2 regions of the Erwinia wuhanensis genome follow, and region 2 is predicted to be linked to the other one. Evidence: predicted binding sites of a transcription regulator. Region 2 holds the regulator's gene; the other holds the start of a gene.
The links. The regulator LexA, encoded in region 2, represses DNA repair genes until DNA is damaged. The targets are predictions, from matches to a motif close to TNCTGTATGTACATACAGNA.

Region 1 (7,655 bases), on a different contig from region 2:
TTCTTTTATGCCGCTTTCCACGATGACGTCAATCTGCTGCTGCGTGGTAAGCAGCATATGGTTACGCACGAGGGGATGCTTCAGCCAGAAAACTTCCAGCTTGTGCACGTACATGCCGGTGCGCAACTCGTGTATCTGAATTCTTATTATCATTTCCCCCCTCCTGCCCCTCCTGCCTTTTCCTCCAATCTGCACAGGTATCGGCGGCACGAAAAAAACCTTCAGCCATTGTCGCCGCTTATTTTGCTTTTTTCGATTTATTTACATTGCCCGGGGCAGGCTGCTCGCCAGCCTGAAAAAGATAAGCCGTTTTCAGGCTGGAAGGCGAAGAAGGCATTACGCCGCACGGAGGTCGGCTTCAGGAAGATTAGTGAATAACGTTGTCGTCGCTGGCGGAACGGCGATTCAGGGCTTCACCGGCGCTGACCTGAGCATGGCGAAGCTCTCTGATAGCGGCAAGGCAGGCCTTGCGGTGTTCTTCATCCGTTTGTCGGACCGCCAGCGCGCGCAGTTCATTAATAAGCGAGGCAAGATTAAGCGGGCGCTGCTGCTCAAGAAGCGCCAGCGTGGCTTCTCCCAGCATCAGATCCCGTAATTTTTCAGAATGGCGATGGTCCATGGAAACTTCTCTGGCTTGTCTGCCGCGTGGATCGCTTTCCGCGTGGCAGGACGGAACGCCTGAACCCACGCGGAAAGAAAAAGCAGGTCGAACGAGCGGTGGGCTACGCGGGCGTTTAGCTTTCGCGACCAAACAGCATAGCAATCAGTTCGTGATGATGTTTTTCGAGGTCGGGCTCACTGACATCGGCCAGGCGGCTCAGCAGCTTTGCACAGATTGACTGGCGATTAACCGTCATGCCGGATTTTAAAATCTCCATCACTACCTCACCCAGCGTTTCCTGATGAGAAGGTACAGCAGCGTCATGGGCGCCGAAGTAGAGGCTCATGTCCGCGGTTTGTGTGTTGAAATTATCCTGACGCATAATGGATCCTCTTAAGCAGGTGAAAGAATGCCCGAAGGGGGTAACGTTTCTACCCTGTACAGCTTTTCAATTAATGTACAGTATCTTAAAAGTCTGGGGCGGATTTTTTTTGCAAAAAATGCTTTTTTGAGACATAAAAGGCGTTATTTGGTCACATTTTAGTTAATAACTAACAACCTTTTCTCAAAATATTTAGCCGGTTATAACAAAAACAGGAAATGACAGGCTTCAGGGCAAACTTGTACAAGCGTGAGTAAAAACGGGGGAGAACGGCTGTCTCCCCGCGATGACACCTTATTTTTTCGGTACGTTTACTGCAGATTTGCCTACGGTTTCGTTTTCGATTGGCCCTGATGCGCCAAGATCGGTGCCGGTGACCGGATTCACCGTGGTATCGGAAGCGGTACGCAACGCCAGATTATCCAGCTCGGTTTTCTGATCGGACGGCAGCGTGATGCTGGCATAACCGTCGCCGCCATCTACCGCCGGTGCCGGATCGGCTACGTAGGTGAAGTTTTCGTCCGAGTTCCAGCTTCCACGCACCTCGCCGCCTTCTGACATATTGTAATAAACGTTTGAGTACTGCTCGATAGGCGGCAGCTTGCCGACCGGGAAGTTATTACGAATGGAATAAAGCGCCTTTTCAAAAGAGATCTGATGCGCAACTTCGCGGGTCATCAGAAAGCCTAACGCATCCTTAACGCCCGGATCGTCCGTTACGTTAATCAGGCGCTCATAGAGGATTTTAGCGCGCGCTTCGGCGGCGATATTAGAGCGCAGATCGGCTGTAGGTTCGCCGATGGTATCAATATAGGCTGCCGTCCACGGCACGCCGCCGGAGTTGGTCAGCGCCGGGCCGCCGCCGTAAAGAATCGACGTCAGGTGGCTGTCGTTACCATTGCCGGTGATGGAGCGGTACAGCTCGCCCTCTTCTTCCGTGCCTTCGGCCAGCTTGCCTTTGGCGCCTTTGTTCAGCATCCCGACCAGCGAACCGATAATTTCCAGGTGGCTCAGCTCTTCGGTGGCAATATCCATCAGCATATCGCGACGGCCTTCGTCTTCGTCCGACAGGCCCTGGGTAAAGTAGCGGCAGGCCGCGGCCAGCTCGCCCTGTGGCCCGCCGAACTGTTCCAGCAGCAGGTTAGCCAGTCCGGGATTTGGCTCGGCAACGCGAACGGTATACTGCAATTTTTTTACGTGTCTGAACATAGCTCACTCCAGTCAGAAAAGGCTTCCGGCAATCTGCTCTGCGGCAGATCTCTCCGCTCTTTATTGCTGGTTTTCATACCTGAGTTATGGCGGCAGAAATAGATTACATGGGGTATTTCTGCTTGAGGATATTCAACGTCACTATTCAGGTTTAAAAACCTCGTTTAAAGCATAGTTTACTTTTTTCCCCTGCAAGGTATCTGAGCGGAAAGTAAAACGAATAAGATTAGTCCTGGGTGTTAATTACGGCCAGGGAAAAACAGAATTGCGTCCTGCCAGGCTAAATAGCTGTTTTAACCCGCCGTCTTAGCGAAATAATTATCATTAAGATTGCCATGCGAATTACGCAGCGATGATTGCTGCCGTATGGGATTTCTTATTTCGTGTTGGCCGGAATAAAACACCTGAATAATCTGCATTTGTACGAAATAGTTTCCGCGCGGCCTGGTCTGGTTTTTTGTGGTCTATGCTTGCCCTCGGGTTTTCATAGTGAGGAGAAAGCAATGAAGTACAGAAAACTGGGCCATTCCGGCCTGATGGTTTCTGAGCTGACGCTCGGGACGTTAACCTTTAACGGCCAGGCCGGCTTTGAAAAAACCGGCAACGTCGATGTTCGCCAGGCCCGCCGTTTTATTGAGATAGCGCTGGAACGAGGCGTCAATACCGTGGACACGGCCGACCTTTATTCCAAAGGCGGGGCGGAAGAAACGCTGGGCGAGGCGCTGGGTTGCAATCGTCAGCGCGTTATCCTGGCCACGAAAGCCCGCAGCCCGATGAGCGACGATCCTAACGACAGCGGCGCCACACGCTTTCATCTGATTAAGTCCTGCGAGAACAGCTTAAAGCGTCTGAAAACGGATCATATCGATCTCTATCAGATCCATAACTGGGACGGCGTGACGCCGGTGGAAGAGACGCTGCGCGCGCTGGAAGATCTGGTGAAAAGCGGCAAAATCCGCTATTTCGGCACCTCGAACTATACCGGCTGGCAGATGATGAAAACGCTGGGCTGCGCCGAGGTGAATCATCTGCTGAAGCCGGTAAGCCAGCAGATTTACTACACGCCGGAGTCGCGCGAGGCGGAGTTCGAGCTGCTGCCGATGGCGCTGGATCAGAATATCGGCACGCTAATTTGGGGGCCGATGGGCGAAGGTCTGCTGACCGGCACCGTACAGCGCAACGTGAAAACGCCAGCGACCTCCCGTCAGGGCAACGGCTGGCCGGAACCCTACGTGCACGATATGGAGCACGCTTACCGGGTTATCGACGTGCTGACCGAAGTGGGCAAAGAGCATAATGTATCGACCGCGCGGGTCTGCCTGGCCTGGCTGCTGACGCGTCCGGGCATCACGTCGCTGATTGTTGGCAACCGCACCGAACAGCATTTACAGGACAACCTGGCCGCAGCGGAGCTGACGCTGAGCGAAGCGCAGATCAAACGTATTGAGCAGGCGACGCGTCCTGCGCCGCGCTATCCGTACTGGCACCGTTTCACCAGCGGCATGGACAGACTGGATCCTGCGGAAAAAGTTTTTCTGGATGAGTATCAGCAAACGCTGGAAGAACGGAAAGATCTCGACCGTAAATAATCTTTTTGCGGCTAACGAACCCGGCTGACGGGTTCGTTTTCGCGTTTATCGTTGGCCCTTTTATATCTTGTTCACCTGCCTTTATATTCCGCCTTAATCCGTAGCCTCGCCCGTAATAAAAAACAGGCCGCCGCACTTTTGTTATCGCTGTCCGCACAACGCAACGGCGCAATTGGTCTGCGGCTATACTGATAAAAAAACAAAAGGAGAAGGATATGAAATTTGCCGTATTTGATATTGGCGGTACCTCGTTAAAAATGGGCGTTGTAACGGATAAAGGCGACATTCTGGCCAGTGATAAAGCGGATAACGAAGGATCGCGCGAGGCTATTCTGGGCGCTATCCTGGACTGGCTGGAAAAAAACCCCGGCTGCGAAGGCATTGCCGTTAGCGTGCCGGGCTATGTCGATCCGCACAACGGGTTTGTGTCGATGGGCGGCACGGTCAGGGCATTTGATGATTTCCACCTGAGTAAATGGCTGACGGAAAAAACCTCCCTGCCCGCCACCGTGGAAAACGACGCGCACTGCGCCCTGCTGGCCGAACGCTGGCTGGGTAAAGCACGCAATATGTCCGATTTTTTGATGATCACCATCGGCACCGGGCTGGGCGGCGCGGCCTTCTGCAACGACGCGCTGGTACGAGGCAAGCAGGATCGCGCCGGCGAGTTCGGCTGCCTGCTGGTGGCGCGTCCCGCTGGCGGCAGCGTCAGCCACTATACGATGGGCGACAACTGTACGATGACCGCGCTGCGCAAAAGCTATGCGCTGCACAGCGGGCGTGATGTGGACGAGGTCAGCGGCAAAGACGTTTTTTCCGGCTGGGATAATAAAGAGCCGGTCGCCACCAGGCTGGTCACCACCTTTTATCAGGATCTGTGCGCCGGCATTTATAACCTGGCGAACGTATTCGATCCCGAATGCATTTTTCTGGGCGGCGGCATCACCGAGCGCGAGGATTTTCTGGAGGAGGTGAAGTTTCATCTGGCCTGGTTCGGCAAAACCATCCCGGTGGATACGGCCACCTTCGGCAACGATTCCGGGATGTTAGGCGCGGCCTGGCACTTCCTGCAAAGTAACCAGCGCGATACCCACGGCTGACAGGCGTATCAGCGCGCACGGGCGCCATTGGCAAGGCTAAGCCCAGCAACATCGCTGGCGCGCTTGTCAGGCAATCCACAGGCGCCAACGGCAAGGCTAAGCCCAGCAACATCGCTGACGCGCTTGTCAGGCGGCCCGCGGGCGCCATTGGCAAGGCTATACCAATAACCCTGTCAGCACTCGTTGGGCAGCCTGCCGTTATGCTGGCTACGCCAGCCTCGCTAGCGCGCTCGTTGGGTGGTCAGCGCCAGCGACCAGAGATTGCGCTGGCAGCGGGGGCAACTCAGCTGCTGCTGCGCCTGTAGCCGCTGCGTTTCTCCGCAATGGTTGCAGGCGTAGAGGCCATCTGCGGGCACGCAGGTATAATCCTGCCGATGTTGAGGCGGCAACACGGAAAGGCCCGGCCGCACTTCTTCGCGATCGTAGTAATAGGCGCTGATATCGCCGTCCAGCTCGATCAGCGCCAGCCGGATCTGACCCAGATGCTCCACGCCCTCCTGCCGCAGCTCCATAAAGAATTCGTCCTCAGAAATGTTCAGCCCGTCCAGGCTGTCCAGCACATACAGGCCGTCCTGAATCAGTGTGATCACTTCGCCCTCCACCCATCGGGCGACCCGTGAGCTGCGTGCGGTCAGAAAAGTCGTAAAACGATAAAGTACCAGCAGCACCAGGAAGACCATCGCGACCGGCAGCACAGGCACATCATCATAAAAAGTGACGTCTCCTGAGGCCGATCCCAACGTCAGGATAATCACCAGCTCAAACAGCGACAGCTGGCGAATGCCGCGCCTGCCGGAAACTTTCAGAAAGAGAAAAACAACGATGTAGGCGAAGAGTACCCGAACCGCGACCTCGCCTAAAAAAGTAATGGAAAGATCGTTCAAGAAAAAGCGGTGCCAGTCGAAAGAAAACATAAGCGTGCGTGATTATCCCAAAGAAAAAAATGATAAGGCGTCAGTGGAAAAGTTGATATTTTATGACATTTTCCTGCGCAGAAAGCCATTATTAAGATGCATAAAACGAGGCTGGTGGCCCTGCGTCCACGCTGTATTTTACTTAGCGCAAAAAAGAAATAAGCGGCTCTTATCCTTCTGCTCCGGCGCAACTATTATTCCCGCTGCAGTATAAGCTGCTTTATTAACCGGGGACGCACCTTTAAGAAAAAGCGAATAAATTCCTGTTATTACAATCTGTTGCCGGAAAGTTCCGATCAATGCCTTGCCTGCCGCCCGCATTCAGCGATACTGTATATAAACACAGTTAAACCGGAATAAGCATTATGCAGCCGATTTCCCCTGCTGAAATTATGGAAGATCTTTTTTTACCGCTGTTTATTGAGCGCGTACCCTGCGGCTTTCCCAGTCCGGCCCAGGATTATATTGAGGACCGTCTGGATTTGAATAAGCTGGTGCTGCGTCATCCCAGCGCCACCTATTTTATCAAAGTAAGCGGCGACTCGATGATTGAGGCCGGGATCGGCCATGACGATCTGCTGGTGGTGGATCGTTCGCTGACCGCAGAGCATGGCGATATCGTGGTAGCGGCCGTGGCCGGTGAATTTACCGTTAAAGAGCTACGCCTCCGCCCTTTTTTACAGCTGATGCCGCGCAATCGTCACTATTCTCCGATTACGTTTCACGATGCGGAAGAGCTGGAAATTTTTGGCGTGGTCACTTTTATTCTGAAATCCACCAAAAATGTTCGCGCTGGTTGACGTCAACAGCTTTTATACCTCCTGCGAAACGGTGTTCCGTCCCGATTTGCGCGGCAGGCCGGTGGTGGTCGTTTCCAACAACGACGGCTGTATTATTTCCCGATCGGCCGAGGCAAAAGCGCTGGGCATTAAAATGGGCGAACCTTATTTTAAAATTAAACAGGATCTCCAGCGTCAGCAGGTGCAGGTTTTCAGCTCAAACTATGCGCTGTATGCCGATCTCAGCCATCGGGTGATGACCCTGCTTGGCGAGCTGGCGCCTGCGAGCGAAATTTATTCTATTGACGAGGCTTTTCTGGATCTGACCGGCGTCAGCAACTGTCTCTCGCTGGAGGATTTTGGCCGCGACATCCGGCAGCAGGTGCTGAAAGCTACCGGCCTGACGGTCGGCGTCGGCATCGCGCCAACCAAAACGCTGGCCAAGCTTGCTAACTATGCGGCGAAGAAGTGGAGCAAAACCGGCGGCGTGGTCGATCTCTCCGATCCGGCGCGCCAGAGCAGGCTGCTGCCGCTGGTGCCGGTTGAAGAAGTCTGGGGCATTGGCCGTCGCGTCGGCAAGCGTTTGCAGCTGATGGGCATTAAAAACGCGCTGGATCTGGCCGACAGTCCCGTCCCCACCCTCCGCAAGCACTTCAGCGTGGTGATGGAGAGAACGGTGCGCGAGCTGCGCGGCGAATCCTGCCTGGCGTTAGAGGAAATGGCACCCGCTAAACAGCAGATCGTCTGTAGCCGCTCTTTCGGGCATCGCGTCACCGACTATCAGGATATGCATCAGGCGATCTGCGCCTGGGCCGAACGCGCGGCGGAAAAGCTGCGCGGCGAGAAACAATATTGCCGCTTTATCAGCGTTTTTATCCGCACCAGCCCGCACGACGACAACGGCACCGGCTACAACAACCAGGCCTCCGGCAGGCTGCTGCTGCCCTCGAACGATACGCGCGATATTATTCGGGTGTCGACCGAGGCGCTGGACCGTATCTGGCGCGAAGGCGAACGCTATATCAAAGCGGGCGTGATGCTGAGCGATTTTTACAGCGAAGGCGTGGCGCAGCTGGATCTG
Region 2 (7,655 bases):
GCCACTGCGAAAAAGTTACCGTTGAGATCCTGCGCGAGGGCTTTATCGGGGCGGAAGAGGCCGGCGCGGATGCGCTGCTGCTGCCTGAAGAGCCGCGCTACTGGCTGCGGGAAATCCTGCTGTGCGGCGATGGCGAAGCCTGGCTGGCGGCCCGCACCATCCTGCCGGAATCCACGCTACAAGGGCCGGAGCAGAAGCTGCAACAGCTTGGCAGCCAGCCGCTGGGGCGCTATCTTTTCGCCTCGTCGACGCTCAGCCGCGATTTTATCGAACCGGGACGCAGTCACGACCTGTGGGGTCGCCGCTCGCTGCTGCGCCTTTCCGGCAAGCCGCTGCTGCTGACCGAACTGTTTTTACCGCCTGCGCCGCTTTATCACGCCGTTCAGGCCGAAAGGAAGAAGTAGATGGAAAAATCTTTACCTGTCAGTAAGCTTCAGGCCTACAGTCGCCTGATGCGGATTGATAAGCCAATCGGCTCGCTGCTGCTGCTGTGGCCGACTTTCTGGGCGCTATGGCTGGCCGGGCTGCGCGTGCCGCCGCTCAACGTGCTGGTGGTGTTTACGCTGGGCGTCTTTTTTATGCGCGCGGCGGGCTGCGTGGTTAACGACTTTGCCGATCGCAAGATAGACGGACACGTCAAACGCACGCGATCGCGGCCGCTACCGAGCGGCGCAGTCACCTCGACGGAGGCGAAATTTTTGTTTGGCGGTCTGGTGCTGGTGTCGTTTTGCCTGGTGCTGACCATGAATCTGATGACCATCCTGCTCTCTTTTGGCGGCCTGGCGCTGGCGTGGATCTATCCGTTTATGAAGCGCTACACCCATCTGCCGCAGGTGGTGCTGGGCGCGGCGTTTGGCTGGGCCATTCCGATGGGCTGGGCGGCGGTCAGCGAAACGGTGCCGCTGGCCTGCTGGCTGCTGTTTTTCGCCAATATTTGTTGGACGGTCGCTTACGACACGCAGTATGCGATGGTGGACAGGGATGACGATTTAAAAATCGGCGTCAAATCCACCGCCATCCTGTTTGGCCGTTTTGATAAGCTGATTATCGGCCTGTTGCAGCTGGCCACGCTGGGGCTGATGGCCGCCATCGGCTGGCTGATGCAGCTGGGTACGCCTTTTTACTGCTCGCTGCTGGCGGCGGCGACGCTGTTTATTTATCAGCAAAAGCTGATTAGCGCTCGCGAACGTGATGCCTGTTTTCGTGGCTTTCTGAATAACAACTATGTGGGGCTGATCCTGTTTGTAGGCATCGCTTTGAGCTGCGCGCCGTTTTCTGGCTGATCGACAGCCAATAAAAAAGGCCGGTGTGATGCTCATGCCGGCCTTTTTTTTATCTCTTACCTACTCGTATGTCAGCGCGCTTTCAATGGTCATCCGCACTTCCTGGCTGATCAGATCGGCCAGCAGCTGATAGACCTTATGCGTTCTTTCATAGTGCGCATCGCCGGTATCGCTGATATAGCCTTCATCACGCAGCGTCAGCACCAGCGTCGAGAACACCGCCTTATCGAAGAATTCCGGCGCGTTGATGCCGTGCAGCACCGACAGGCGCTGCGCCATGGTGCGGCTCTCTTTCTCCAGCGTACCGCGGTTGATCGACGGATTGGCGCTGAGGATAGAAAAGGTGATGGCGTAGCGCTGTAGCGTCTCCCGCACACCGGCCGCCAGCAGCTGTAGCGTATGGAAACGGGCAGGGCTGAGGCGTAGCGTTTGCGTCTGCTCGTCGGCGGTCAACAAACCCTGACGCGCCATTTCGCTGACCAGCGGATCCAGCACGCCCGGCAGCTCGTCTTTTTCCCAGTGCAGGAACAGCTCGCTTTTCAGCATAGGATAGATCACGCTGACCTGGCGCAGCAGCTCGGCGCGCGTCAGCTCCTGATGCTGCATCAAAATTACCGCAATCACCGACGGCATCACCAGCATGTGGTGAACGTTGTTGCGGTAATAGGTCATCAGCACCGCCTGCTCGCGCGGCAGCACGATGATCTCGCCGATATTATCCTGCTCGATCTCGAACTTGTTCATGCTGAGCGCATGATCCAGGAGCGCTTCCGGCGTCATGTCCGGCACGGTGGCGTCCGGCGAATAAGGCACGTTGCGCAGCAGCTGAATATAGCAGTCCAGCTGTTCCACCAGCTGCTCACGGGTTAGCGAACGCTGACGGGAAGCCAGCAGCGCGGTAACGCACAGGTTCATGGCGTTGGCCGCGCCCGCGTTATTGATCCGCACCATGACGCGCTGGGCGATATCGTTGACCGCTGGCGTCAGCCAGGCCGGACGCTGGGATTCGATCGGGTCGATAGCGTCGCGCCATTCCGGCACGTGCTTGTTCAGGTAAGCCACCAGCGGCAGCGGTTCACCGAAGTTGACGTAGCCCTGGCCCAGATTGCGCAGCTTGCGCAGCCCGCGCACCATCTGCATAAAGCCTTCTTTTTCTTTGGTCGCGCCGCGCAGCTCTTTGGCATAGGTGCCAACTTCCATGACGTGCTCGTAGCCGATGTAAATCGGCACCAGCGTAATCGGGCGGTTGCCGCCGCGCAGCATCGCCTGAATGGTCATCGACAGCGTGCCGGTTTTTGGATCGAGCAGGCGTCCGGTTCGGGAACGGCCGCCTTCCACAAAGTACTCCACGGAATAGCCACGGGTGAACAGCTCGCCCAGGTATTCGCGGAAAACGGTGGAGTAGAGCTTGTTGCCCTTAAACGTGCGGCGAATAAAGAACGCGCCCAGGCGACGGAAAATCGGGCCGGCCGGCCAGAAGTTCAGGTTGATGCCCGCAGCGATATGCGGCGGCACCAGGCCCTGGTGATAAAGCACGTAGGAGAGCAGCAGGTAATCCATATGGCTGCGGTGGCACGGCACGTAAACGATTTCATGGCCGTCCTGCGCCAGCTGACGCACGCGCTCGCCGCCGTTGACGTTGATGCCCTGATAGAGCTTGCTCCACGTCCAGCCCATGATCCTGTCGGTCAGACGGATTGCCTCGTAGGAGAAATCCGCGGCAACTTCTTCCATCAGCTCAATGGCGTTCTGCTGCGCCTTCTCATGGGAGATTTTCTTACTGCGCGCTTCGTCCTCTACGGCCTTGGCGATAGCCTTGGACTGTAAGAGCTTGTTGAACAGATCCTGACGCACAGGCAGACGCGGGCCGACTGCGGCAAGGCGCTGACGGGCAAAGTGCATTCTGGCCACGCGCGCCAGCTTCTGGGCGATGGTTTTATCGGTGCCGTGCTCGGTTGCCATACGGCGCAGCGACACCATCGGCGAGAAACGCACAAAGCTGTCGCGGCCCAGCCACAGGACGGCGATAAATTTCTGAATGCCGTTCAGCACGCGCAGATGCGGCTGGCTTTCGCCCTGAACTTCACGCCCCGGCGCCCGACCAAACATAATCGAGACGGGCACCATCTGCACGTCCAGCAGCGGGTTGCTGCGATGGAGATCCAGATAGTCGTGAAACGTCTTTACGGATTCCGGATTGGCCGCGTAATAAGGAAATACGCGCGGGCCATCATGAATAAAGACGTAGCGGGGCAGCAGCGTGCCGTCGATCTCCAGCGGGTCTAAAGGATCGGGCAGATCCTCTTTGCGACACTGCTCACGCAGCGCCAGCAAATCGGCCTTTGAATCGTATGGCAGCACATACATAATAGGACGCGACGTATCCAGCCCCAGCTCAACGACCGGCTCGGCAGGGATCGCTTTACTTTTTACCAGCATTTTTACCGGTAAATTCAATAATTTGTAATATAAGTTACGCCAACCTGACATAGACAACATAAAGCCTCTTGTTAGCAAAGCGCCGCAAGCATACCAGAATCCTTGCATGAGATCTGTGGTGTTGCAAAATGTGCGCTACCCTGACATTGACGCTAAACAGAACAAAGGGTTCCCTGATTATGGCAAATAACGCCTCGGGTTTAACGCGGATCATTAAAGCTGCGGGGTATTCCTGGAAAGGATTACGGGCGGCCTGGCAACACGAGGCGGCTTTCCGCCAGGAAGTGGTTGCGGCGGTAGTGGCGATTATTATCGCCTGCTGGCTGGACGTGACGCCTTTGGCCAGAGTCATGCTGATTGGCTCCGTCGCGCTGGTGGTGATTGTGGAAATCCTCAACAGCGCGATAGAAGCCGTGGTCGACAGGCTGGGCAATGAGTTCCACGAGCTTTCCGGGCGCGCCAAAGATATGGGCTCAGCTGCCGTGCTGTTAGCTATTCTGTTAGCGGTTTTTGTCTGGCTGACGATTCTGCTTTCTCACCAGCCGCCGGGCTAAATAGCTATCACCATGGTTTTTTATCCGGCTTGAGGTTTTCATTGACGAAATACCTGTATATACTCACAGTCGACTGTATAAACAACCAGGGGGCGGGATGAAAGCACTAACGGCAAGGCAGCAGCAGGTCTATGACCTGATTCGCCAGCATATTAACCAGACCGGCATGCCGCCGACGCGGGCAGAGATTGCCGCTCAGCTCGGCTTCCGCTCCCCGAATGCGGCTGAAGAACACCTGAAGGCGCTGGCGCGTAAAGGCGTTATCGAGATCGTTTCCGGCGCATCACGCGGTATCCGCCTGATGATGGAAGAAGTCGATGGCCTGCCGCTGATTGGCCGCGTGGCGGCAGGCGAACCGCTGCTGGCGGAACAGCATATCGAAGGCCATTACCAGGTCGATCCCGATCTGTTTAAGCCGGGCGCGGATTTCCTGCTGCGCGTTAGCGGCATGTCGATGAAGGATATCGGCATTATGGATGGCGACCTGCTGGCGGTTCATAAAACCCAGGACGTGCGCAATGGCCAGGTCGTGGTAGCGCGTATTGATGATGAAGTCACCGTCAAGCGCCTGAAAAAGCAGGGCAACATTGTGCAGCTGCTGCCGGAAAACAGCGAGTTCCAGCCGATTGTGGTGGATCTGCGTGAGCATACCTTCTCTATCGAAGGGCTTGCCGTCGGCGTGATCCGCAACGGTAGCTGGCTGTAATAGCCAGACGCCGTGCCGCCTCTGCGTCGTTGCGATGACGCAGAGGCTTGCTTCTACCGGCGGGCGTATCGCCTACGGCTTTTATTTCGCACCTCTCATATTGTCTGAATCCTTCTGCTGTATGCCCCTGCCATATTGTCTGACCGCACCTACGGTTGTTGTCTGCCCCTGCCATATTGTCTGACCGTGCCTGAATGTCTCCTGTGGAGCGCAAGCCATCGTAGTTCTGTCCGACATATATCGATGCCCGCTCCTGTTCGTATTTAGCGTTTATTGTCTTTTCGTATCCCACGCTGATATTTACTGCCTGTTGGTATTCCGCATTGGCGTTATTGTGTGTTGGCATTCCGTATGGGCGGTTACTCTCTGTTGGCATCCGTCGCTTCCCGCTCCCTTCGATCGAACCGGCAAAATCGCCTCAGCGCTTCTGTTCTCCCGCTTCTTAAGTATCCGAGCCCGCGCGATTTTTGCTGCCCGGCCCGTGCCGCTTCGCTTTTTTTTAGAAAAATACGCCGCCTCGCCGTGCAAACCTGCCATCTTCTACTACAATTATCTGTACGTTAAGCATTTGGGCAGCGTTTTATGTTGCTGTCAGTGGTTTTGCTGTAACGATAAGCTGTTATCACCTAAGGTTAAGGAGAAACAAGATGAATAAAGACGAAGCCGGCGGTAACTGGAAACAGTTAAAAGGTAAATTTAAAGAAAAATGGGGCAAGCTGACCGATGACGACATGACCGTCGTAGAAGGTAAACGCGATCAGCTGGTCGGTAAAATTCAGGAACGTTATGGCTACACCAAAGACCAGGCTGAGAAAGAGCTGGGCGACTGGGAAACCAGCAACAACCACCGTTTCTGATAAGATAGCCCCCGGAAAGGCTGACTGGCACTGCCAGGGCCGATTCTCCGGATAGCCTTCTAAAGCAAGGGCAGCGCTTCTGGCGCTGCCCTTGTTGTTTTGTCTGGCGCGATCCCGCCGCTTAAATTATTCTGATGGTTGACCGTTTCAACGACCGCGCTTTTTTGTCCCAAGCGTATGATCGTGCTGGCACGCATCCTGATGCTGGCAGGCTTCCACCTCAACGCAGCTTTGGCACAATCCGTGCGCTTCAATCACGCTGTTGGTCAGCGCAAAGCCCGCTGCCCGCGACAGGGACTTCAGAATATCCTGCACGCCTTCCGCATGTTGCTCCGCTACGCCGCCGCAGCGGTCGCAGATCAGCATCGCCGAGGTATGCGCAGGCTCTTCGAAATGATGGCAGACGACATAGCTGTTGGTGGACTCCACGCGATGCACGAATCCCTGCTCCAGCAGAAAGTCCAATGCCCGATAGATAGTGGGCGGTTTGGCCTGCGGTTCGCTGGCGCGCAGCAGGTCCAGCAGGTCGTACGCGCTGATCGCGCCGTGGTGCTGGCTCATCAGCCGCAGCACCTCCAGACGCTGAGGCGTCAGCCTGACGTTGCGCTGCTGACAGATAGCTTCCGCCTGCGACAGAATATTTTCAGGACTGTTAATGTTCATAGATCTCCCCAGGCTGGCTTAGCACGTTATATTATCACAGCGCCGATAAAAACGCCGCGCTTCCGGCTTCCCGCCTGAGCGTCTCCCTTCATCGCTATGCCCGCAAAAAATTTCAGTCAAATCCGAAGAGCGGAAGCTCACCTTTGTCATCAACTGCGTTGTACCATTCATTACTAAAGAAGACCGTCAATAACGGTTGCACTCTGAAATGTTTTGGCTACATTTACTTAAATATTTGTAAACCTTTCCACAGCAGACGTTGAAAACACGGCTTATTTTCAAGCCAGCTAGCAGATTAAAAGCCGTGCAATGAGCAGAAAAGCCCCGGTAATTTGACTTAGTTCAGGCTAATGACTTAGCGCCGTTCGGCCCATTATACGGACAATCACACTTGTCGCGCTTCAGGCGCTGTCTCCTTTGTTGAAGGGTTAGAAGTAAATGGTCAAAAAATTTAAGCTGAACAGATTCACCCGACCGGTTGTATTTCCCGTGCTGTTTCTGGCTCCGCTAAGCGCTCTGGCCGCTGGCAACTACTACGACGCTCGCAACGATGCGATGGGTGGCACGGGCGTAGCCTCTTCAACCTATGGCACGGCGGTGCTGGCTAACCCGGCGCTGATGACGAAAGCCCAGCCGGAAGACGATGTCAGTATTATTCTTCCGGCCGCTGGCGCGCAGCTGACGGATAAGCACAAGCTCATCGATAAAGTGGATGACCTGAGCGACAGCGTTGACCGCTATCAGGACATTGCCGAGCAGGATCCCATCAGCCTGAATTATCCACGCGTGCGGGCGGCGGCCGGCGATCTGGCGAGCCAGCTGCGCGGCATCAAGGGCAACAAAGCCTGGGCTACGGCAGGCGCGGCCGTGGCGGTGACCGTGCCGAACGAAGTGCTGCCTTTTGCCTTTGTGGCGAAAGCTTACGGTACGGCGCACGTGACGGCGAACGTCAGCCAGGGCGATATCGACTATTTGCAGCGCATTGCCGACGGCACCGATTTTCCACGGCCGGGCGCGCAGGACTCGCTGACCTCGTCAGCGCTGGGACGCGGCGCCATAGTTTATGACTACGGCGTTGCCGTGGCGCATGAGTTCAATATTGCCGGTCATCCGGTTTCGTTTGGCATCACGCCGAAGATCCAGAAGACTTATC

Region 1: the regulator LexA is predicted to act here: its motif matches at 6,124-6,143, upstream of umuD (translesion error-prone DNA polymerase V autoproteolytic subunit).

Annotation. Positions count from the first base shown of each region.
Region 1 is NZ_JAUJUH010000001.1:57,634-65,288, reverse strand. It holds gene QZH36_RS00265 (HD-GYP domain-containing protein) at 1-153, opposite strand, end outside; gene QZH36_RS00260 (hypothetical protein) at 368-619, opposite strand; gene ycgZ (regulatory protein YcgZ) at 735-983, opposite strand; gene QZH36_RS00250 (manganese catalase family protein) at 1,278-2,192, opposite strand; gene QZH36_RS00245 (aldo/keto reductase) at 2,696-3,781, shown strand; gene QZH36_RS00240 (ROK family protein) at 3,997-4,881, shown strand; gene QZH36_RS00235 (DUF421 domain-containing protein) at 5,103-5,795, opposite strand; gene umuD (translesion error-prone DNA polymerase V autoproteolytic subunit) at 6,161-6,595, shown strand; gene umuC (translesion error-prone DNA polymerase V subunit UmuC) at 6,579-7,655, shown strand, end outside.
Region 2 is NZ_JAUJUH010000004.1:461,649-469,303, reverse strand. It holds gene ubiC (chorismate lyase) at 1-404, shown strand, start outside; gene ubiA (4-hydroxybenzoate octaprenyltransferase) at 405-1,283, shown strand; gene plsB (glycerol-3-phosphate 1-O-acyltransferase PlsB) at 1,344-3,773, opposite strand; gene QZH36_RS12740 (diacylglycerol kinase) at 3,902-4,276, shown strand; gene lexA (transcriptional repressor LexA) at 4,374-4,982, shown strand; gene QZH36_RS12730 (CsbD family protein) at 5,630-5,839, shown strand; gene zur (zinc uptake transcriptional repressor Zur) at 5,987-6,502, opposite strand; gene QZH36_RS12720 (conjugal transfer protein TraF) at 6,941-7,655, shown strand, end outside.